Regions from separate parts of the Rhizobium sp. BK512 genome, predicted to be linked through region 2. Evidence: predicted binding sites of a transcription regulator. Region 2 holds the regulator's gene; each other region holds the start of a gene.
The links. Region 2 encodes PhoB, which activates phosphate uptake and scavenging genes when phosphate is short. Its sites were predicted from a motif close to TGTCATNNANCTGTCAT; they were not measured.
Positions count from the first base shown of each region.

Region 1: FHX06_RS07500 (DUF47 domain-containing protein) is a predicted target of PhoB. The motif match lies at 4,203-4,219, and genes of this name have one in related genera.
Region 3: FHX06_RS34505 (inorganic phosphate transporter) is a predicted target of PhoB. The motif match lies at 2,744-2,760, and genes of this name have one in related genera.
Region 4: phnC (phosphonate ABC transporter ATP-binding protein) is a predicted target of PhoB. The motif match lies at 3,752-3,768, and genes of this name have one in related genera.

Region 1 covers NZ_JACIAS010000002.1:318,750-324,556, forward strand. Annotated here, with positions in the region: gene FHX06_RS07475 (helix-turn-helix transcriptional regulator) at 1-350, opposite strand, end outside; gene FHX06_RS07480 (ABC transporter ATP-binding protein) at 911-1,837, shown strand; gene FHX06_RS07485 (ABC transporter permease) at 1,834-2,595, shown strand; gene FHX06_RS07490 (oxaloacetate decarboxylase) at 2,701-3,543, shown strand; gene FHX06_RS07495 (NUDIX hydrolase) at 3,607-4,149, opposite strand; gene FHX06_RS07500 (DUF47 domain-containing protein) at 4,264-4,908, shown strand; gene FHX06_RS07505 (inorganic phosphate transporter) at 4,908-5,807, shown strand, end outside.
Region 2 covers NZ_JACIAS010000004.1:494,106-499,912, forward strand. Annotated here, with positions in the region: gene pstA (phosphate ABC transporter permease PstA) at 1-686, shown strand, start outside; gene pstB (phosphate ABC transporter ATP-binding protein PstB) at 701-1,516, shown strand; gene phoU (phosphate signaling complex protein PhoU) at 1,561-2,274, shown strand; gene phoB (phosphate regulon transcriptional regulator PhoB) at 2,404-3,087, shown strand; gene FHX06_RS17625 (pyrroline-5-carboxylate reductase) at 3,221-4,009, opposite strand; gene FHX06_RS17630 (GcrA family cell cycle regulator) at 4,310-4,840, opposite strand; gene FHX06_RS17635 (aspartate aminotransferase family protein) at 5,266-5,807, shown strand, end outside.
Region 3 covers NZ_JACIAS010000015.1:50,302-56,108, reverse strand. Annotated here, with positions in the region: gene FHX06_RS34510 (putative bifunctional diguanylate cyclase/phosphodiesterase) at 1-1,081, shown strand, start outside; gene FHX06_RS34505 (inorganic phosphate transporter) at 1,094-2,689, opposite strand; gene FHX06_RS34500 (acetate/propionate family kinase) at 2,898-4,076, shown strand; gene FHX06_RS34495 (phosphoketolase) at 4,145-5,807, shown strand, end outside.
Region 4 covers NZ_JACIAS010000005.1:55,030-60,836, forward strand. Annotated here, with positions in the region: gene FHX06_RS18355 (alpha-D-ribose 1-methylphosphonate 5-phosphate C-P-lyase PhnJ) at 1-887, shown strand, start outside; gene FHX06_RS18360 (ATP-binding cassette domain-containing protein) at 884-1,717, shown strand; gene FHX06_RS35615 (ATP-binding cassette domain-containing protein) at 1,733-2,353, shown strand; gene FHX06_RS36055 (ABC transporter ATP-binding protein) at 2,245-2,478, shown strand; gene FHX06_RS18370 (alpha-D-ribose 1-methylphosphonate 5-triphosphate diphosphatase) at 2,465-3,637, shown strand; gene phnC (phosphonate ABC transporter ATP-binding protein) at 3,856-4,677, shown strand; gene phnD (phosphonate ABC transporter substrate-binding protein) at 4,728-5,642, shown strand; gene phnE (phosphonate ABC transporter, permease protein PhnE) at 5,710-5,807, shown strand, end outside.

The DNA.
Region 1 (5,807 bases), on a different contig from region 2:
CGCGCCGGAACGCGCAACCGCGCCGATGTCGGCGTGCGGCCCTCCCAGGTCGATACGCAGCCCGCCGGCATCAGAAGCGACATGCCGGCCGAAATCGTGCCCTCATGGACCACCCCATCGCGCCGCTGGACCAGCCGGGCGCGGCCGGAGGGGCAATAGGAAATCAGATGGTGATCGAGAGCCGGATAGGTCTGTGAACAATCGAGCCGCGGCCGATAGAGATCGACCGTCACTCCGCTCCATCCCCGGTCCCGTGTCGTCGCCAGCGGCCTTCGCGGCTTGATGTCGACGATCTCTTCGATGGAGACGAGCTTTTGTCCTGACGGCGAAATGGTGTGCAGCTCGTTCATGACGGTTCGGCCAATCCAGGTTGCGCTGGGGTCAGGGTAGAGGTTTTTGGCGGCGGGTTGAAGTGTCCTGCTACCAGAAATGCAGGCGGCAGACGGGCAGGGCGCTGTGGGCCGGAGACCTTTTTTCGCGGATCGGTTCTCGTCTGCTGAAAAAAAGAAAGCCGGCCCAAGGCCGGCTTAGACGAACGCGGCTAAACAGGGGATACTGAGCCGGTTCCTTGCATTTCGTGACTGACAATAAATTTCACTGCAATGCCGAGGGCAGCAAAAGGCGTAACGAGATCGCCATGAGGGCGGCTCCGCAAAGGGGTGGGCGGCGGGCGGAGACCGGTGCTGTCCTCGGGCTTCCTTATGAAGGACGAACATCACCGCTTGATGACATGGGCCTCCGGCAGACGATTTTCTTTTGATCGTCCGATCTGGGCTGTGGACAGGCGTCCGGGCATTGTCGGCGGATAGGCTGATGGTGTGAATTCAGTGTTCGGCCCGCCCGGGATGTCAAACTTTCACAAAGGGGCTATATAGCGGCCGAAATCGCACGAAATCCGCAAAGAGCGCCTATGGCACCGATCATTTCCGTCCAAAATCTCACCAAGACCTATGCAAATGGCTTCCAGGCGCTGAAGGGCATCAATCTCGAAATCGAGCGGGGCGAAATCCTGGCGCTGCTTGGGCCGAACGGGGCGGGCAAGACGACGCTGATCTCGATCATCTGCGGCATCGCCAATCCAAGCGGCGGTACGGTCGTGGTCGACGGGCATGATGTGGTCAAGGATTTCCGCGCTACGCGCACCCTGATCGGCCTGGTGCCGCAGGAACTGACCACCGACCAGTTCGAGACGGTGTGGAATACGGTCAGCTTTTCGCGCGGGCTGCACGGCAAGAAGGCCAATCCGGCCCATATCGAGAAGGTGCTGCGCGACCTGTCCCTCTGGGACAAGAAGGACAATACGCTGCGCCAGCTCTCGGGCGGCATGAAGCGGCGCGTGCTGATCGCCAAGGCGCTGTCGCACGAGCCCTCCATCCTCTTCCTCGACGAGCCGACGGCGGGCGTCGACGTGACGCTGCGCAAGGACATGTGGCATGTCGTCGAGCAGTTGCGCGCCTCGGGCGTCACCATCATCCTCACGACGCACTATATCGAAGAGGCCGAGGAGATTGCCGATCGCGTCGGCGTCATCAACGGCGGCGAGTTGCTGCTCGTGGAAGACAAGCAGGCGCTGATGGCCAAGCTTGGCCGCAAGCAGCTGATCCTCGAACTCAACGACCCGCTTGAGGAACTCCCCGATTGCTTTGCCGGCAACGGCCTGTCGATCGAAGCCGAGGGCAATCGCCTCGTCTATGAGTTCGACACCCGCAACGAGCACGAGAGCGTAGCGTCACTTCTGACGCGGCTTGGCCAGAACAACATCCATTTCCGGGATCTCTCGACGCGGCAAAGCTCGCTCGAAGACATATTCGTATCGCTGGTAGGAGCCGCAAAATGAACTTCGAGGCGATCAAGTCGATCTATTATTTCGAGATGTCGCGCACGCGGCGCACGCTGCTGCAGAGCGTCATTTCGCCCGTCATTTCCACCTCGCTCTATTTCATCGTCTTCGGCGCTGCGGTGGGTTCGCGCATCCAGGAGGTTGAGGGCGTCTCCTACGGTGCCTTCATCACGCCCGGCCTCATCATGCTGACGCTGCTCGGCCAGTGCATCGGCAACGGCTCATTCGGCATCTATTTCCCGAAATTCACCGGTACGATCTACGAGATTCTCTCGGCGCCCGTCGCGATGACGGAAATATTGATCGGCTATGTCGGGGCGGCGGCGACCAAGGGCCTGATCATTGGCGTCATCATCCTCTTGACCGCCAATCTCTTCGTCGATGTCCGCATCGAGCACCCGTTCATGATGGTGCTGTTCTTCCTGCTGACGGCAATCAGTTTCAGCCTGTTCGGCTTCATGATCGGCATCTGGGCGACGAATTTCGAGCAGCTCAACCTCATCCCCATGCTGGTCGTGCCACCGCTGACCTTCCTCGGCGGCAGCTTCTACTCGATCAACATGCTGCCGCCCTTCTGGCAGGCGGTGAGCCATTTCAACCCGGTGCTCTACCTGGTCAGTGGCTTCAGGTGGAGCTTTTACGGGATTGCGGATGTGAACCCGCTGGTCAGCCTCGGGATGATCTCGCTGTTTCTGGTGATTTGCCTGAGCACGCTCGGGTGGATATTCAAGACCGGGTACAGGCTGCGGAACTGACGGGGGACCACCACCGGCAAAATCCGTACAGGCGGCACAAAGTTGTTCACATTTTGTTCGCGACTGTTAGTCTGACCCCGCTGTTACAGGCGGAGGAGGAGAGTCGTGGCGGAGCAACAGACGAAGTTCGAGCGGTTCAAGGCGCTGCATCATCGGGATGAGGCATTTGTCATTCCGAACCCATGGGATGCCGGCTCGGCGCGGATCCTGGCAGGCCTTGGTTTCGAGGCCCTGGCGACGACCAGCGCTGGCTATGCCTTTTCGAAGGGCAAGCGGGATTCCTTTGCGAGCCTGACGCGCGGCGAGATCCTCGACAATGCCGCAGAGATCGTCGGGGCGAGCGATCTTCCAGTATCCGCCGATCTCGAAGACGGGTTCGGCGCAGCACCCGAGATCTGCGCCGAAACGATCCGGCTGGCCACTGCGGCGGGGCTGGTCGGCGGATCGATCGAAGATGCCACCGGCGATCCGGCAAGGCCGATCTATGATCTCTCGCACGCCGTCGAGCGGGTCCAGGCGGCGGCAGAAGCCGCGCGGAAACTGCCTTTCCTGCTGACGGCGAGGGCAGAGAATTTTCTCTGGGAGCGGCCCGATCTCGATGACACGATCAAGCGGCTGCAAGCCTTCTCGGCAGCAGGCGCCGATGTGCTCTACGCGCCCGGACTGCCCGATATCGACGCCATCCGAACCGTCTGCGCTGCCGTGGACAAGCCGGTCAATGTGGTAATGGGGCTGAAGGGGCCGCGCTATAGCGTTGCCGAACTCTCGGCGGCGGGCGTGCGCCGGGTGAGCGTGGGCGGATCCTTTGCTCGCGCGGCGCTCGGCGCACTGCTGCGGGCGGCCGAGGAGGTGAAATCATCGGGGACCTTTGACTATGCGGCCGAGGCGATCCCGGCGGCCACGCTCAGCCGACTCATGTCGCAGGAGAAGCGGGGCGACCGGGAGTAGGGCTGGATCGATGGCATCTCATTGTGGATCGATAAGGGCTGACAAAATCCCGATGTCTGCCAGTCAGCCCTTCTTCTTGCCGTACCTCGGGCGGAAATCGACAAGCAAAGACTTCAGTTCGAGTTCGCGTACGCGTCGGGCCGCTTCATCCGGGCTCACCCAGTCCAGCACGCGCTGGCCGACCTCGCGGAACTGCCCCTGCGTGCGGTCTACCTCGATCTGGAAGATATCGACGATGCAGGGAACAACGTCGCCATCGTCCAGTTCCTTGAGATAGGTGTAGCGGCCGACCGGCTTTTTGCTGACCGTCCCGCGCACGCCGGCTTCCTCCCAGGCCTCGATGGCGGCCGCCTCATGCGGCTTCTTCTTTTTCATCGGCCAGCCCTTGGGAATGATCCAGCGGCCGCTGTCGCGGGTGGTGACCACGAGGACTTCGATTTCGCGATGAGCGCTTTCGGGATCGTTGTTTCGATAACGGAAGCAGAGAGCGCCATATTGCTGGCGAAAGGCGCCGGAGAAAAGCTTCTCGGGCCTTTCGGCAAGTTGCTTCAGCAGCGGCTTTGGGGTGGCGGCGCGAGGTTTTGCGCCTTTTTTGCTGGATTTCATGACATCAAGCATTGTCAATTTCTGCATTTTCGATCAATTGCCTGCGACGTTTTATGACAGATTTATGACAGTCTCTTGTGACTGCCATGTCCGCTTCAGGAAGGATCGCCCGAGATGATGAGCGTGTTTCGCAAGATGATGCCGCGGGAGGACCGCTTTTTCGAGATGTTCTGCCGGCATTCGGAAACGGTCGTCGCCGCCGCGCATGCCATGGAAAGGCTGCTGAAAGGCGAGGCGGTTCAGGAAAATTGCGATCGGATCATCGCGCTCGAGGACCAGGCCGACGAGATCACCCGCGAAGTGCTTGTGGCCGTCAGGCGCAGCTTCATCACACCCTTCGATCGCGGCGATATTAAGGACCTGATCCAGTCGATGGACGATGCGATCGACATGATGCACAAGACGGTGAAGATCATCCGCCTGTTCGAGCGGACGAGTTTCGACCCGCTGATGCAGGACATGGGCGGCGAGATCGTCAAGGCGGCGGCCCTGATGGCGGAGGCGATCCCGCTTCTCAACAAGATGGGCGCCAATGCGCAGCGGCTTGCCGTCATCGCCGAGGAGATCACCCGGGTCGAGGGGCGTTCCGACGAGTTGCATGACGAGGGGATGAAGGACCTCTATCGCCGGCATGGCGCCAGCGGCAATGCCATGGCCTACATGATCGGCAGCGAGATCTATTCCAATCTGGAAAAGATCGTGGACCGGTTCGAGGACGTGGCCAATGAAATCAGCGGCGTCGTCATCGAGAACGTCTGATGGAAGCCTCTCTCTCCCTTCCGCTGCTGATCGGGCTCATCGGTGTTGCGCTGTTCTTCGATTTCCTCAACGGGTTGCATGATGCGGCAAACTCAATTGCGACCATTGTCTCCACCCGGGTCCTCAGGCCGCAATATGCCGTCGGCTGGGCGGCCTTCTTCAATTTCATCGCCTTCCTGTTCTTCGGCCTTCATGTCGCCGAAACGCTGGGCACCGGCATCATCGATCCGGCCATCGTTTCCCCGCAGGTGATCTTTGCGGCGCTGATGGGGGCGATCGTCTGGAACATCGTCACCTGGCTGTTCGGCATTCCTTCTTCCTCCTCGCATGCACTGGTCGGCGGGCTCGTCGGGGCAGGGTGGGCGAAGGTCGGCTTCAGCTCCATCGTCTGGAGCGGCCTGTTGAAGACGGTTGGCGCTATCTTCATGTCACCGGCGATCGGCTTCCTGCTGGCGCTGTTCTTCGTCCTCGTCGTCTCCTGGCTCTTCGTGCGCCAGACACCGTTTGCCGTCGATCGCACCTTCCGCTTCATGCAGTTCGTCTCCGCATCGCTCTATTCGCTCGGCCATGGCGGCAACGACGCGCAGAAGACGATGGGCATCATCGCCGTTCTTCTCTTCAGCCAGGGTCAGCTTGGCCCGAGCTTCCATGTGCCGCTCTGGGTGGTCATTTCCTGCCAGTCGGCGATGGCGCTCGGCACGCTCTTCGGCGGCTGGCGGATCGTGCATACGATGGGCTCGAAGATCACAAGGCTCAATCCGATGCAGGGTTTCTGCGCCGAGACCGGCGGCGCGCTGACGCTGTTTGCGGCGACCTGGCTCGGCATTCCCGTGTCGACGACGCATACGATCACCGGCGCGATCATCGGAGTGGGAGCAGCGCGGCGTCTTTCGGCCGTG
Region 2 (5,807 bases):
CGGAAGCCGCAGGTCTCGGCGTCGCCCTGATCGGCTCGCTCTACCTGATGCTCATCGTGCTTGCCCTTTCGCTGCCGATCGGCGTCGCAGCCTCGATCTACCTCGAGGAATTCGCGCCGAAGAACAAGCTGACGGATCTGATCGAGGTCAACATCAACAACCTCGCCGCCGTTCCGTCGATCGTCTACGGTCTGCTCGGCCTGTCGGTCTTCATCAACTTCGCCGGCCTGCCGCGTTCGGCATCGCTCGTCGGCGGCCTGGTGCTGACCCTGATGACGCTTCCGACGATCATCATCGCGACGCGTGCGGCACTGCGCGCCGTACCGCCGTCGATCCGCTCGGCAGCCCTCGGCCTCGGCGCCTCGAAGATGCAGATGGTGTTCCACCATGTGCTGCCGCTTGCAATGCCCGGCATCCTGACCGGCACGATCATCGGTCTTGCCCACGCACTCGGCGAAACTGCGCCGCTGCTCCTGATCGGCATGGTCGCCTTCGTCGCCCAGGCGCCGGCCACTCCGCTCGATCCCTCCACGGCACTTCCGGTTCAGGTCTACATGTGGGCCAACGAAGCGGAGCGCGCATTCGTGGAAAGAACCTCGGGTGCCATCATCGTCCTGCTCCTGTTCCTGATCGTCATGAACATCGGAGCTATCCTCTTGCGTCGTCGCTTTGAGCGCCGCTGGTAAACGGAGTAGAGATCATGAACATGTTGACGGAAGCCGCAGTCGAGAAGGCGCTGGACCAGAAAATGAGCAACGTCCCGTATAAGATGATCGGTCAGGATGTCTCCGTTTATTACGGCGAGAAGCGTGCGCTTTTCGATGTCAATCTGAACATCCGCGAAAACACCGTGACCGCGCTGATCGGCCCTTCGGGCTGCGGCAAGTCTACCTTCCTGCGTTCGCTGAACCGCATGAACGACACGATCGACGGCTGCCGCGTGACCGGCAAGATCACGCTCGACACCGATGATATCTACGATCCCGATATCGACGTCGTGGAACTCCGCGCCCGCGTCGGCATGGTATTCCAGAAGCCGAACCCGTTCCCGAAGACGATCTATGAAAACGTCTCCTACGGCCCGCGCATTCACGGTCTGGCAAAGTCCAAGGCCGATCTCGACCAGATCGTCGAGACCAGCCTGCAGCGCGCCGGCCTCTGGAACGAGGTCAAGGACCGCGTGCATGAATCCGGCACCGGCCTTTCCGGTGGTCAGCAGCAGCGTCTGTGCATCGCACGCGCCGTTGCGGTCAGCCCGGAAGTCATCCTGATGGACGAACCCTGCTCGGCGCTCGACCCGATCGCGACTGCAAAGGTCGAAGAGCTGATCCACGAGCTGCGTGAAAACTACACGATCGTCATTGTGACGCATTCCATGCAGCAGGCCGCGCGCGTATCACAGCGTACGGCCATGTTCCACCTCGGCAACCTGGTCGAGGAAAACGATACTGACAAGATGTTCACCAATCCGGACGATCCGCGCACCCAGGACTATATCATGGGCCGGTTTGGCTGATTTTGGCAATGTGAAGCCTTCCCGATTTTCGAGGACAAAGCCCCATGGCATCGACACATATTTTTTCCGCCTATGACGACGATCTGAAGTTCCTGTCCCGGCGCATTTCCGAGATGGGTGGTCTTGCCGAACAGATGGGCGCCGACGCAGTTCGCGCGCTGGTCAACGGTGACACCGCACTCGCTCAGAAGGTCATTTCCGACGACGTGATCCTCGATCACGCTGAACGCGAGATCAACGACAAGGCGATCGTCACGATCGCCCGTCGCCAGCCGATGGCCTCCGACCTTCGCGAGATCATGGGTTCGATCCGCATCGCCGCCGACCTCGAGCGCGTCGGCGATCTCGGCAAGAACACGGCAAAGCGCGTCATAGCGGTGCAGAGCACCGGCGTTCCGCGCAAGCTCGCCCGCGGTCTCGAGCATCTCTCCGAACTGGCGCTGGTCCAGCTCAAGGAAGTGCTCGACGTCTACACCAATCGCTCGGCCGACAAGGCCAAGTCCATCCGCGAGCGCGACGACGAGATCGACGCGATGTACACCTCGCTGTTCCGCGAACTCCTCACCTACATGATGGAAGATCCGCGCAACATCACGAGCTGCACGCATCTTCTCTTCTGCGCCAAGAACATCGAGCGCATCGGCGACCACGCGACCAACATCGCCGAGACGATCTACTACATGGCAACCGGCGCCCAGCCGGAAGGCGAGCGTCCGAAGGACGACAGCTCCAATACCGTTGGTGCGGTCACGGAGTAATCCGGACCTGCCGATTGCGTGCGCGCCCCGTCGGGGGCGCGCAGGGTCGCAGCCAATTCCGAGTTCTTGCATGGTCCCTTGCTTAAATCACCCCCGGTTTAAGGATCATGCATTAGGAGACTGACACGCATGATCCCAAGAGTTGCAGTTGTTGAAGATGAAGAGGCGCTGAGCGTGCTTCTCCGCTACAACCTTGAAGCCGAAGGTTTCGAGGTGGATACGATCCTTCGTGGCGACGAAGCCGAAATCCGGCTTCAGGAGCGCACGCCGGACCTGCTCATCCTTGACTGGATGCTGCCGGGCGTTTCCGGCATCGAGCTCTGCCGCCGGCTGCGCATGCGGCCGGAAACCGAGCGCCTGCCGATCATCATGCTGACGGCGCGCGGCGAAGAGAGCGAGCGCGTTCGCGGTCTTTCGACCGGCGCGGACGACTATGTCGTCAAGCCCTTCTCGACGCCGGAACTCGTCGCCCGCGTCAAGGCGATGCTCCGACGCGCCCGTCCCGAGGTGCTCTCCACCGTTCTGAAATGTGGTGATATCGAGCTCGATCGCGAAACGCACCGCGTCCATCGCAAGAGCCGCGAAGTCCGCCTCGGCCCGACCGAATTCCGCCTGCTGGAATTCCTGATGTCCTCGCCGGGCCGCGTCTTCTCCCGCTCGCAGCTTCTCGACGGCGTCTGGGGCCATGATATCTACGTGGACGAGCGCACCGTCGACGTCCATGTCGGCCGCCTGCGCAAGGCGCTGAATTTCTCCAACATGCAGGATGTCATCCGCACCGTGCGCGGCGCGGGATATTCCATGGAAGCTTAAGCTTAATCCGAGTGATCGGAGGTCCAGACGGGTCGCTCGCTTGCCGGGCGGCCCGTTTGTCTATCTGGCGCCCCTAGCTCCTTACGAAAGCCGACACCAGGCGCCGAAAGCGAACCTCGAAAGGATCTGCTTTTTACAGACGGATGCGCACAAGAATTCGATCAAGAGCCTTTTGCAGAGCCGCAGTGCCGCCAAACGCACGAAAGTCTTCGAGCACCTGTTCGTTCAATCCGCCCTTGGTCGAATGCTCGCCGATGAGTTCATCGAAACTCGCGACAGGTTTTGAACGGGCAGCATGGGCGAGGCCGGAAAACAATTGACGGAGGTAGGCGTCGCCAGCCGTTCCCGAGAGCCCCTTGCTCTGCAGCCAGGTCGACGTCGCGTCCAGGATGCCGAAATAGCTGGCCATCAGGCAGCTCGCCACCGCGAGAAGTTCGAACTCCTGCTTGTCTTCAACCTGGATCGCCGTTCCGAGCGCCGAAAAGAGTGTGTGGGAGACCTCGTCGGGCGGGTAGATCGCAGTCGCCCCCTGGAGATCTGCGACGAACGGAAGTGGAATTGCCAGGCTCAGGCGAACCGGCCGATCGATCCACGCCAGCAGTTGATCCATTGGCGTGGCCGCGACAAAGCTGATGACATGGTGGCCCGGCCGAAATCGGAGCGAGCGGATGACCTCCTCGGCAATTTGCGGCCTCACTGCCAAAAATACGAGATCGGAGCGGTCGAGAACATCCTGGTTGCCCAGAGCGATAGACACATTCCCGTTTGCCGCCGCGAGGCGGGAGGCGACGCCTGCGTTGCGAGGTGACAGCGCGATGGGTGTGTCGCGAAACGCCGTCTTGCCCAATCCGGTGACGACAGCCTCGGTAATCGTGCCCGCCCCGACGAACCCCATTGTCATCCGCTTTGGATCGATCTCCATTGGCACCCCCCAAGCGACTATTTGCGCCGTGCTACTCCACCAGAATACCGCATCTGTATCAGAAAATCGCGCTACAGCGCCATGACCACCGGTCCATGCCAGCCTTGGGGCTGAAACGCATCGATGGTCTTGGCCACATAAGCTCGCATTGTCAGGCAGGGTGGATGCCGGCAGAGATCGGCCTTCCGCAGATCGCGGTCAGGAGCCGTTTTCCGGCGTTCCTGTGCCGGCTAAAAAATCACCCCTCCGCGCCAGGCGAGGAGGGGTGATGATACATTGCGTCTGTTGCAAGATCGCTGCTCAGGCGACCCGGACAGCCTTACGGCGTTCGCTCACCGGCTGATAGGCGAGACGCTGGTGGTAGTTGCAATAGGGCGATGAATCCGGGGAGTCGCAGCCGCAGAAGTAGAAATCGTCCTTCAGCGGATCGCCGACCGGCCACTTGCAGGTGCGCTCCGTCAGTTCCGTCAGGCCGAGGCGACGTGAAATAGGCACGACCACGTTTTTGGCCGGCACGTATTCCATTTCCTCGACCGTTTCGATCTCGATCTCTTCCTTCAGCATCGTTGCGCCCTGCTGGCGCGTCACGGTGCGGGTGGCGATGCGAGATGCATAGTTCGGGGCGCGGGGAGCAGAGGTGTTGCGCTTGGGCGCACGCGCCGTGGTTGCGGTTCCGCCGGCCTTGGCGCGACCGGGAAGACTGAGCCGGTGAACCTTGCCGATAACAGCGTTTCTACTTACTCCGCCAAGTTGCGCAGCGATCTGGCTGGCACTTAGTCCCTCCGACCAAAGCTTCTTGAGCTTTTCGACACGCTCGTCTGTCCAGTTCATGCCCTGTCTCCACCTTTCGCGTTGGTGATGGCAGAATCCCTCACCGTTGCCTCGGAAGCCTCCGAAGCAAGAAACGCCTGATCAATTTTGGTGACTAGTTCCGCCGCATGCAGTCTAGTAATTGAACTTTAACCTAGTGTGAGCCTGACTCTGTGACAAGAGTCGCAGGAATCCGATGAATCCGAATTCGTAGTTTTCCCCAACTTGCTTCCCGAGAGAGTCATTTCTGCAACATTAGCTGTTGATAGACCTGTAATGCGGATTGCAGGCTTGACGCATGCGCTAAATCCTCAGTTTTGTTGACATTGCAGTGCGAAAAGTAAATAGTGCTTCAGGCCGCCGAAAGGCGGCATTTTTAATTTTTCGGACCGGGTTTTCTTAGCCGGAGTCCGTTGCCTCAGAGCCTGATTGAAGGAGATCGCGCCATGGCTGAAGCCTCGCCGCTTTATGATACCTATTCTCGTGCCCCGCTGCGGTTCGAGCGAGGTGAAGGCGTCTGGCTGATCACCGAAACCGGCGAGCGATATCTGGATTTTGGCGCGGGCGTTGCCGTTACCTCCGTCGGACACGGCAATCCGCATGTCGTGGCCGCTCTCAAGGATCAGGCTGACAAGGTCTGGCACCTCTCCAACGTCTATGAGATCCCCGGCCAGGAGAAGCTTGCCAACCGCCTGACCGAGGCCACCTTCGCCGACAAGGTGTTCTTCACCAATTCCGGCGCCGAGGCGCTCGAATGCGCCATCAAGACAGCGCGCCGCTACCAGTTCTCCAAGGGTCATCCCGAGCGTTTCCATATCATCACCTTCGAAGGCGCCTTCCACGGCCGCACGCTGGCGACGATCGCTGCCGGCGGCCAGGAAAAATATCTCGAAGGTTTCGGCCCCAAGACCCCCGGTTTCGACCAGGTTCCTTTCGGCGATGTCGAGGCGGTACGCGCGGCGATTACCGACAAGACGGCCGGCATCCT
Region 3 (5,807 bases), on a different contig from region 2:
TGGCAATGCCGATTGCGTCTATCGTTTCGGCGGCGATGAATTCATCATCATTGCCCTCGGCCTTACAGCAGCCCGCGAGGAATGGTTCGCCAAAGTGCTCATCCAGGCGGTTACCCGCCCGATCCTGATCGATGGCTTTGCTGTCGAGGTCGGTGCCAGCGTCGGCTACGATCGCTGGAACGAGGGCGCCGAACCTTTGGAGGATGCTGCCCATCGCGCCGATCTTGCCATGTACGAGGCGAAATCGCGCGGCCCCAATCACAATCTGATCTTTGAACCATCCATGCAGGACAGGGTGACGGAACGCGCATCGCTGGAAACAAAACTGCGCGGAGCCATTCAAAGCAAGGCCATCAAGATCCATTACCAGCCGCTGATCGACCTTAGAAGCGGCAGGCTCTGCGGCTTCGAGGCGCTTGCGCGGTGGACCGATGAAGACGGCATGAACATCCCGCCGCCTGTCTTCATTGGCATTGCCGAAGAAACCGGCATGATCACCGAACTGTTCGAAAACCTCCTGACCCAGGCATGCCACGATGCGCTGGACTGGCCGGACCACGTCAGGCTGTCCTTCAATGTTTCGCCGGTGCAGATGGAAGACAAGCTGCTTACCTCGCGCATTCTCAAGGTGCTGACGGCAAGTCGTCTGCCGGCGAAACGGCTCGAGGTGGAAATTACCGAAAACGCGCTGATCCAGGATCCGGCGATCGCTGCGCATATTCTCGATGAACTGCACGAGGCAGGTGTGCAGATCGCACTCGACGACTTCGGCACGGGCTATTCGAGCCTCGCGCAGCTCGCCCGCTACCGCTTCGACAAAATCAAGATCGACAAGAGCTTCATCGCAACCTGCCGCGAGGACGAAAAGCAGGACAAGATCGTCCGTGCCATGCTCGCACTCGGCAGGAGCCTCAACATCAAGACGACGGCGGAAGGCATCGAGGAGCACGTCCAGCTCGCGTATCTGCTGCAGCTCGGCTGCGATATCGGCCAGGGCTATCTCTTCGGCAAGGCGATGCCCGCCGCAGAGGCGGGCATCTTTATCGAAAGTCAAAATGCTGGTCTGGCCTCTACGGCTTGACCAGGCTCAGACCTAGAAGACCTGACGCAGGATCACGAACAGCAGGAAGGCGATCGCGATCGAGGCCGGCAGCGTCAGCACCCAGGCCATGATCATATTGCGCACGGTCGACCATTGCAGGCCCGACCCATTCGCAGCCATCGTGCCGGCAACGCCCGACGACAGCACATGCGTGGTCGAAACCGGCAGGCCGAGATGGTCCGCCGAGGCGATCGTCACCATGGCGACGACTTCCGCAGCAGCACCCTGTCCGTAGGTTAGATGCGTCTTGCCGATCTTTTCGCCAACGGTGACGACGATGCGCTTCCAGCCGACCATCGTGCCAAGGCCGAGAGCCAGCGCCACCGCGACCTTCACCCACAGCGGAATGAACTTCGTCGCATTGTCGACCGAGGCATGATAGGCGGTGACCGCCTTCAGATCGGTCGCGTCCATCGGCAGCAGCTTCTGCTTGTCGATGAGCTTCAGCGCCTCGCCGATCAGATAGATATCGTTGCGGATGTTGCCGACAAGATTTGTCGGAACGGCTTCCAGCGTCGGGAAGGCAGCCACTTCAGCGCTTGTCTGATGGATATATTCCTGCAGCGCCGGCGTGGTCGCATCCGTCCAGACCTTGTTCTTGACGGCATTGCTGATCTCGGCCTTGTAATCGCCAACAGTCACACCCGGCTTCACATACTTGCCCAGTGCCGTTTCCACCTGTGCCGAAGCCGACTTGTAGGCTTCGAGATAGTTGACGTCAGGCGTGCGGTTCAGCGCGAAGGCGGTCGGCACGAGACCGATGAGGATGAGCATGATGAGGCCCATGCCCTTCTGGCCGTCATTCGAGCCGTGGGCGAAGCTGACGCCCGTGCAGGTGAAGATCAGGATGGCGCGAATCCACAACGGCGGCGGCTGGTTGCCCTTCGGCTCCTGATAGAGTTCGGGCTTGCGAACGAGGAATTTCAGGACCAGCAGCAGAATGGCGGAGAGACCGAAGCCGATGACCGGCGAGATCAGCAGCGACAGACCGATATTCGTCGCCTGCGACCAGTCCACACCACTGGTAGCGGACCCTGCCGGCGCCAGGAACTGGTTGGCGAGGCCGACGCCGATGATCGAGCCGACCAGCGTGTGCGAACTCGATGACGGCAGGCCGAGATACCAGGTGCCGAGGTTCCAGAGGATCGCCGCGATCAACAGTGCAAAGACCATCGCAAGACCGGACCCGGAACCGACCTGCAGGATAAGCTCGACCGGCAGCAACGCCAGAATGCCGAAAGCGACGGCGCCGGTCGACGTCAGAACGCCGAGGAAATTGAAGAAACCCGACCAGATGACGGCAAACTCCGCCGGCATGGAGCGCGTGTAGATGACGGTTGCCACCGCATTCGCAGTATCGTGAAAACCGTTGACGAACTCGAAGCCGAGCGCGATCAACAGCGCAAGGCCGAGAAGTAACCAGGGAACGGCAACTGCGGCAGTCAGATCACGGGCGAGGGCATAGGCGACATATCCGAGACCGCAAACAACAACGAGCCCGAACACCGGCAGAAACCATTTGCCGGAGGAGTTCGAGTGATGCAGCGGATGGGAAGCGTCGCTATGGCTGGGGGCAATATCGGCCATGGCATAGTTCCTTGTTCCATTTGCAAATTTGCCATTTGTTAATAAATCCGTAGCGTGAAACTCTCATGACGCGGCGATCCGCGCTTGGTCCTGGTCTGGCCCGAAATCGACAACCGAAAATCGCCTGCCCGGAAGGCAAAAGGCTTCCCACTCGGCGCAATGACGCTAAGTTCGCTCAACGTCACGCTTGCCGGGGAGCATCAACAACATGCCGTCAACCGATCTTCTCCTGACATTCAATGCCGGCTCCTCGACGGTGAAGATCGGCATTTTCGCCATCGAGGATGCGAGGGTGCGGCGGATCGGCAAGGGCGTAATCGATTTTCGCGCCGCGCCGCTGGCCTTCAGCCTGACCGAAGGCCCGAAGACTTTCGACATGCCCCTGAAAGCCGCGCTGACCGACGATCTGCATTCCGTCATCGACGAGACGTTCGAGCTGTTGGCGGACCACTTCGATATCGCCGCTGTCCGTGCGGCAGGCCACCGCGTCGTCCATGGCGGCGACCGCTTTACCGAAGCGATATCGCTCGACGATGCCGCAATCGACGCGATCGACGCACTGATCCCGCTCGCTCCCCTTCACCAGCCGCAGGCGCTACGCTTCATTCGCGCGCTCAGGCACTTGAGGCCGCATCTTGCCCAGACGGCCTCCTTCGATACCGCTTTTCACGCCACTCAGGCCGATCTCGTCCGCCGCTTCGCCATCCCTCGTGCACTTCATGAGGAAGGCATCAAGCGCTACGGTTTTCACGGTCTCTCCTACAAGTTCATTGCCGGTGAAGTGAGCCGCAGGTTGTCGACCAAGCCGAGGATCGCCGCCGCCCATCTCGGCAGCGGTGCAAGCCTCTGCGCATTGGAAAAAGGTGTCAGCCGCGACTGCAGCATGGGCTTTTCGACGCTCGACGGCATTCCGATGGCGACACGGCCCGGCTGGCTCGACCCCGGCGTGATCCTGTATCTCCTGCAGCAGAAGAAGCTGTCTGCCGATCAGGTGGAGGATATGCTCTATCATCGCGCCGGTCTGCTCGGCGTCTCCGGCATCAATGCCGATACGCGCGATCTTCTCGAGGACGGCCGTCCAGAGGCCCGAGAGGCGCTCGACCTTTTCACGTTGCGCATCGCCGGCGAAATCGGCCGCATGTCTGTGACGCTCGGCGGGCTCGACGCCATCGTCTTTACCGCCGGCATCGGCGAGCACCAGCCCCAGATTCGCGCCGCCGTCCTCCAGCGTCTCGCCTGGCTCGGCGCTACGGTTGATGACAAGGCAAACGCTGCCAACGGCTTCACAATCACGACACCCGCAAGCCGCATAACGGCGCATGTCATTCCCACGGACGAGGAACAGATCATCGCACAGGAGGCGCTCGCAATAGTTCGCTCCGGCTGATCCAGATCAAAGGCACGCGGGCGCTAGCAGCTAGAATTGACGTTGAACAAGTTTAAATGGGAGAATCCATGGAAAAGCATGTCTCGACTCCAGCAGTTCTGTCCGACGCCGAACTCGCTCTCATCGACCGCTACTGGCGCGCAGCCAATTATCTCTCGGTCGGGCAGATCTATCTCCTCTCCAATCCTCTCCTGCGCCAGCCCCTGGAACCAGGGCATATCAAGCCCCGCCTGCTCGGCCACTGGGGTACGACGCCAGGTCTCAATTTCATCTATGCACATCTGAACCGCGTTATCTGCGCCCGCGATCTCGACATCATCTATATGTGCGGCCCCGGTCACGGCGGACCGGGCATGGTCGCCAATACCTATCTCGAAGGCATCTACAGCGAGATCTATCCCCATATCGCCGAGACCGAGGATGGCATGCGCAAGCTCTTCCGTCAGTTCTCCTTCCCCGGCGGCATCCCGAGCCACGCAGCACCGGAAACGCCGGGCTCCATTCATGAGGGCGGCGAACTCGGTTATGCACTCGTTCACGCGTATGGCGCCGCCTTCGATAATCCCGATCTGGTCGTCGCCTGCGTTATCGGTGACGGTGAGGCCGAAACCGGCCCGCTTGCCGCAAGCTGGCACTCCAACAAATTCCTGAATCCTGCCCGCGACGGCGCTGTTCTGCCGATCCTGCACCTGAACGGCTACAAGATTGCCAACCCGACCATCCTCGGCCGTGCGAGTGACGATGACCTGGCACATTTGTTCGAGGGCTATGGCTATGAGCCCTTCTTCGTCGAAGGCCATGAGCCTGCAAAGATGCATCAGCAGATGGCGGCAACCTTCGAGAAAGTCTTCGATCGTATCCGCGCCATTCAGAAACAAGCCCGTGACGGTAAGGCGCCACAGGCCTGCCCGCGCTGGCCGATGATCGTACTGCGCAGCCCCAAGGGCTGGACCGGACCGAAAGAGGTGGACGGTAAGAAGGTCGAAGGTTTCTGGCGCGCCCATCAGGTGCCGGTCTCCAATTGCCGCGACGACGACGGGCACCGGAAAATCCTCGAAGACTGGATGCGCAGCTATCATCCGGAAGACCTCTTCGATACTTCCGGTAGACTGAAGCCGGAATTGCGGGCACTCGCCCCGTCAGGCCAGCGTCGCATGGGCGCCAACCCGCACGCCAATGGCGGTATTCTGCGCAAGGAACTGAATGCTCCCGATATCCGCGCCTATGAAGTAAAAGTGGAAAAGCGCGGTGATAGCATGGTGCAATCCACCGAAATCCTCGGACACTACCTGCGTGACACGCTGAAACTCAACGAAGCCAATGCGAATTTCCGCATCTTCGGCCCTGACGAAACGGAATCGAACCGCCTCGGCAGCGTCTTCGAAGTCACCGATCGTGTATGGATGGAAGAAATCGAACCTTATGACGTCAGCCTCTCCAGGGACGGCCGTGTCATGGAAGTGCTGAGCGAGCATCTTTGCCAGGGATGGCTGGAGGGCTACCTGCTGACCGGCCGGCACGGCCTGTTCTCCTGCTACGAGGCCTTCATCCACATCATAGATTCCATGTTCAACCAGCACGCCAAATGGCTGAAGGTCACCCGCGAACTGGAGTGGAGGAAGCCGATTTCCTCGCTGAACTATCTGCTGACCTCCCATGTCTGGAGGCAGGATCACAACGGCTTTTCGCATCAGGACCCCGGCTTCGTCGACCTCGTCGCCAACAAGAAGG
Region 4 (5,807 bases), on a different contig from region 2:
GGGAGGCCTTCAGCTACGGCTTCCTGGATGAATCCGCCAAGCGCGAGATGCGCCGCCGCATCCTCAAGGCCATCGCCATTCCCGGCTATCAGGTTCCCTATGCCAGCCGCGAAGTCCCGATTGCCCGTGGCTGGGGAACCGGCGGCCTGCAGGTTACGCTGACGCTTCTGAAGCCAACCTCCGTCGTCAAGGTCATCGACCAGGGAGCCGACGATTCCGTCAATGCCAGCAGCATCCGCAAATTCCTGCGCCGTGTCAGCTCAGCCCGGGAGACCCTGGATACGCTGGAAGCCGATATCATCCAGTCGCGCCACCGGATTCCGGAGGAGAAGCTGCGCGAGGATCAGATCCTCGTGCTGCAGGTTCCCAATCCCGAGCCGTTGCGGCCTGTCCAGCCGGACATGTCGGAGGCCCGCATCATGCATGGCGACGCCGACTATGGCCAGCTTTGGCTTACGCTTTACGAGCAGCTTGTCCGGTCCGGCCGCATCATGCAGGGATCGAGCTATCCGAGCATGGTCAATGGCCGGCATGTGATGACGCCGTCTCCGATACCGCGCTGGGATGTGCCGAAGATGAACCAGGCGGCAAACCTCACCATCCTTTCGGCCGGCCGCGAAAAGCGCATCCATGCCGTGCCGCCCTATACCCGCGTCGAACCGCTTGTCTTCGACGACGTGCCTTACCGGGTCGAGGACCATGCTGACAAGATTTGTCACCACAGCGGCGTAACAGGCTACTTCATGAACGAACTGCCGCAGGACGATGGTTCCTCCACCTTCGAGGTCTCCGACAGCCAGTACGGCGTCAAGCATATTCGCAAGCGGGATGGTGAAGCCGTCGCCGTCGGCGAAACTTATTACAAGCAGGGCAGGATCGAGCAATGAGCGCCGTAAACCTCTCCGCCCCCAATCCGTCCGCCTCAGGGCGCCAGCCGCCGCGGCTGATGCTGTCCTCTCCCATCCTGACGATGAACGGCATCCGCAAGAGCTTCGGTGATGTGCAGGCGCTGCGCGGCGTCGATGTTACCGTCTATCCCGGCGAAGTACTCGGCATCGTCGGCGAATCCGGTTCCGGCAAATCGACGCTGCTCAGGATGATGAACCTCGAAGACCGGCCGGACGCCGGCGAATACCGGCTGGCGCTGCCCGGCCGAGAGGATCTCAATCTCTTCACGCTCGACCGGTTCGAGCGGCGCATGCTGCGGGCGCGCCATATCGGCATCGTCTATCAGAACCCGCATCTCGGCCTTCGGATGAACCATACCAGCAGCGGCAATGTCGCCGAGCGGCTGCTCATTGCCGGTGAGCGGAATTTCGCGACGCTTCGCGCCCGCGCCAAAGGTGCCCTCGACGCCTCGGAGTTTCCGGTCGCGCGCATGGATGCCCGGCCGGCCGAGCTTTCCGGCGGCATGCAGCAGCGCGTACAGTTGGCCAAGGCAATCGCACTCGAGCCTGCCCTGCTCCTGCTTGATGAGCCGACGACCGGGCTCGATGTCAGCGTCCAGGCTCTGGTGCTCGACACGCTGAAGCGGCTGCAGCGCGAACGCCGCATCACTATCGTCATCGTTTCGCATGATCTCGGTGTTATCCGCACCATGGCAGACCGGGTCATGGTGATGCGCAACGGCGAAGCCGTCGAAGAGGGTCTCGCCGACCAGATCTTCCAGGACCCGCAGCATGAATATACTCAGCAGCTCGTGCATGCGAAGCTTTGACGGGAGAGGCATCAGATGAACATGCACACACATCCATCCGCTTCCGGGCAGATGATCCTCTCCGTCCAGGGCCTCGCCAAGCATTTCGAAATGCATCACCTAAGGCGCACGCTTCACGCCTTCGACAAGGTCGATTTCGAACTGCGCGAGGGTGAATTCATCCTGCTGACGGGCGAAAACGGCGCCGGCAAATCGACTTTGCTGCGCACGCTTTACCGCTCCTACGTACCGCGCGGGGGCCATGCCTATTATCACACGCGCGAAGGCGTCATCGACCTGACCGTCGCAGCCGACGTAGATATAGCCCTGTTGCGCAAGCGCGAGATCGGCTTCGTGACGCAATTCCTGCAGGCCCGCCCGCGCGTGGCGGCCGAAGAACTGGTCGCCGAGCCGCTGCGCCTCGCCGGCCGACCTTACGACGAGGCGATCGAAGAGGCCCGCCGGTGGCTCTCCGCGTTCGGCGTGAAGCGAGGGCTCTGGGCTGCCTATCCGTCAACCTTTCCGGCGGCGAGCAGCAGAAGGTCAACCTGGCTCGCGCGCTCATCCTCCCGCAACGGCTTCTCTTTCTCGACGAGCCAACCGCCTCGCTCGACAAGAATGCGCGTCGCGCACTCGTTGCCCGCCTCGCCGAGCTGAAAGCCGCTGGCGTCGCAATGATCGGCGTCTTTCACCACCCCGACGATGTCGCGGATCTCATCGACCGCGAAATCAGCCTTCAAACACGACAGATCCAGGATGGAGCAGAAGATGTGGCTGAGTGATTTCGAAATCGTGTTGCGCGATAGGGTCATACCGCGCGGCGCAGTCAGGATCGAAGACGGTATCATCGCAGAGATCAGCGAAGAACCAGTGGCCGCAGCCGATATTTCCGGCGATGGCAGGCTTCTGCTTCCCGGCTTCATCGATATGCATGGCGACATGATCGAGCGCGAAATCGAGCCGCGCCCGAATGTGCGCTTTCCGCTGGAACTCGGCATTTTCGAACTCGACAAGAAGCTCGCCGGCAATGGTATCACCACGGCCTATGCTGCGCTTTCCTTCCACGCCAACAGCAGCTACGGCCACATCCGCTCGGAAGAACATTCGCGCTCGATCATCCAGACCTTGGTCGAACTTAGGAAGAACGATCTCCTGATCGATCATCGGGTTCATGCGCGCTTCGAAATCACCTTCACCCATGCCCGTGCCGTCATTGAAGATCTGCTGCGCGCCGGTGCCCTCGATCTCGTCTCGCTGATGGATCACACGCCGGGCCAAGGCCAATACCGCGATGTCGAACGTCATATCGAAACGATTGCGCGCAACAACAAGATCACCCTCGAACAGGCTGCCCAGCGTGTCCAGCAACGCATGGAAAACCGCGCCCAGAACGGCGATGCGGTCGACAATCTGCAGGGGATCGCCGCCACGGCGCGCGACCATGGCGTCATCATCGCCTCCCACGATGACGACAGCATTGAAAAGGTGGCGATCGTCGAGGGACTGGGCGCACGCATCAGCGAGTTTCCGGTGACGATGGCAGCCGCGCAGGAAGCGCGCAAGTTCGGGCTGGCAACCGCAATGGGCGCGCCGAATGCTCTTCGCGGCCTTTCCTACTCCGGCAATCTCTCGGCCCGCGAAGCCTATGAACGCGGCATTCTTGATATTCTTGCCAGCGATTATCACCCCTCGGCTATGCTGCCGGCGGTAATCGCACTGGCAGAAGCCGGAGCCGGCGGACTGCCCGCTTCCGTTGCCCTCGTCAGCGCCAATCCGGCCCGTGCACTCGGCCTTGAGGATCGCGGTGCGATCGAGACCGGGCTGCGTGCCGATCTGGTGATCGCCGAACGCGGCCGCCTGCCGCGTGTGCGCGCCACCTTCTCCAAAGGCAGGCAGGTCTATTCCGACGGAATTGTTTTGCGATTCCAACAGGCTGCCTGATAAGGCCGCCGCCTCCGACAGCGGATAGCTTCATTTCTCACAAAATACATCCGGAAATTCCGGATGTATTGCTTGACAAAAGCCGCATAAATACTCGTTATTATTGGATAATTACTTAATAAAACCGTCACACTGAAATGCTATATTTAGTTTCATAGGTTGAAATTAAATATAATTCAGTTTCGTCTTTGACGTTTCTGGCAAGCGGAGACCTTCCGGTGCTTGAACTTCATTCCCTCAAGAAGAAATTCGGTCAAACACAGGCGGTCGACGATGTAAATCTGTCGATCGATGCCGGACAGATGGTCGGCATTATCGGGCGCAGCGGCGCCGGGAAATCGACATTGCTCCGGCTGATCAATCGTCTGCTCGACCCGACATCCGGTACGATCATGTTCGAGGGCAAGGATATCACCAAGCTGCGCGGCCGCGAGTTGCGTCTGTGGCGCGCATCCTGCGCGATGGTGTTCCAGCAGTTCAATCTGGTCGAGCGCATGGATGTGCTGACCAACGTGCTGATTGGCCGCGTTGCCCAACACGGCTTCCTCTCATCGATGCTGCGCCGCTTCACGGATGAAGAAAAGGAAATGGCGATCAGTGCGCTCGACCGGCTCGATCTTGTGCCGCAGGCGCTGCAGCGAGCCGGCACCTTGTCCGGCGGACAACAGCAGCGTGTCGCCATCGCCAAGGCGTTGGTCCAGAAGCCGAAGATCATGCTTGCCGACGAGCCGATCGCGTCGCTCGATCCTGCCAATGCGACACGGGTGATGGAGGCGCTGCGCAAGATCAACCGAGAGGACGGCATTACCGTTCTCGTCAATCTTCATACGCTCGATACGGCCCGGAACTATTGCGAACGCATCATCGCCATGCGGGCCGGACGGGTGCGCTTCGACGGCGCACCAGCGGACCTGACCCAGGAACGGGTCCGCGAAATCTACGGCACCGACGATTTCGATGCGGAGATCGACGAGGCAGTGACGTCCACCTCATTCAACGCAGGTCGAACCGCGAAGGAAAAGGTCTACCAGGCGGTGTGAGTTTCGCCCGTGGCCCCAAGGCCGCGGCTTTTTGCAACAGGAGAGTTGGAATGAAAAACGTCCTCATGCTTGCGGCCGTAACGGCTGCGCTCGCCCTTTCCAGCCAGGCCCATGCTGAAGGTTGGAAAGACAAGTACAAGACGATCCGCCTTGGCGTTCTCTCGGGCGAGAACGAAAAGGACCGCATCGCACGCCGCGTGGGCTTCCAGCAGTATCTGGAAAAGGAACTCGGCGTGAAGGTCGAAATCTTCACCGCCGGCAATTATGACGGTGTCATCCAGGCGCTCGCTTCCGACCAGATCGAATTTGCCTTCCTCGGCTCCTCGGCCTATGCCGCCGCCTATACCGAAACGAACGGCGGCGTTGAACCGCTGCTCGCCGGTCAGGAACAGGACGGCTCGACGGGCTACTATTCGGTCATCACCGTTCGCTGCGATTCCGGATATAAATCCGTCGAGGACCTCAAGGGCAAGGTTCTCGCCTTCGCCGATCCGGATTCGACCTCAGGCTATGCCGTTCCCTATTATAACCTCGTCAAGCAGGGCTATGATCCGAAGACCTTCTTCTCGGCAATCCCCTTCTCCGGCGCCCACGAAACCGGTGTCATGGCCGTCGCCAATAAGCAGTTCGATGCGGCCGCGACCTATGTCAACAACGACATCAGCGGCATCCCGCAGCGTATGGAATCGAAGGGTATGATCCCGAAGGGCGAGATCTGCCGCATCTGGCAGTCGCCGGAGATTACCAACGGTCCCTTCACCACCCGCACCAACCTGCCGGCCGACATGATCGCTGACGTCAAGGCTGTGGTGAAGGCCACGCCGGAAAAGGCGCCTGAGGCTTTCAAGGAAATGAGCGGCGGCGATAACTCCACCTCGAAGGGTTACGTCGATGTCGACCACCAGCGCTACCAGTGGATCGTCGACATGCGCGACTGGCTGAAGAAGCAACGTCGCAACGGCTGATATCCGCCATCCACGCCAAGCAACGGGAGCGCCGCGCCCTCCGGCGCTTCCACGACCGGGATCAGACATGACGATCGCATCCGCTTCCATCACCATCCGCCGGTTCGAGGCCGACTACCGTCGCATCCGCAGTCGTGCCAAAACCGTCCAGCTTGTTTCGGCGAC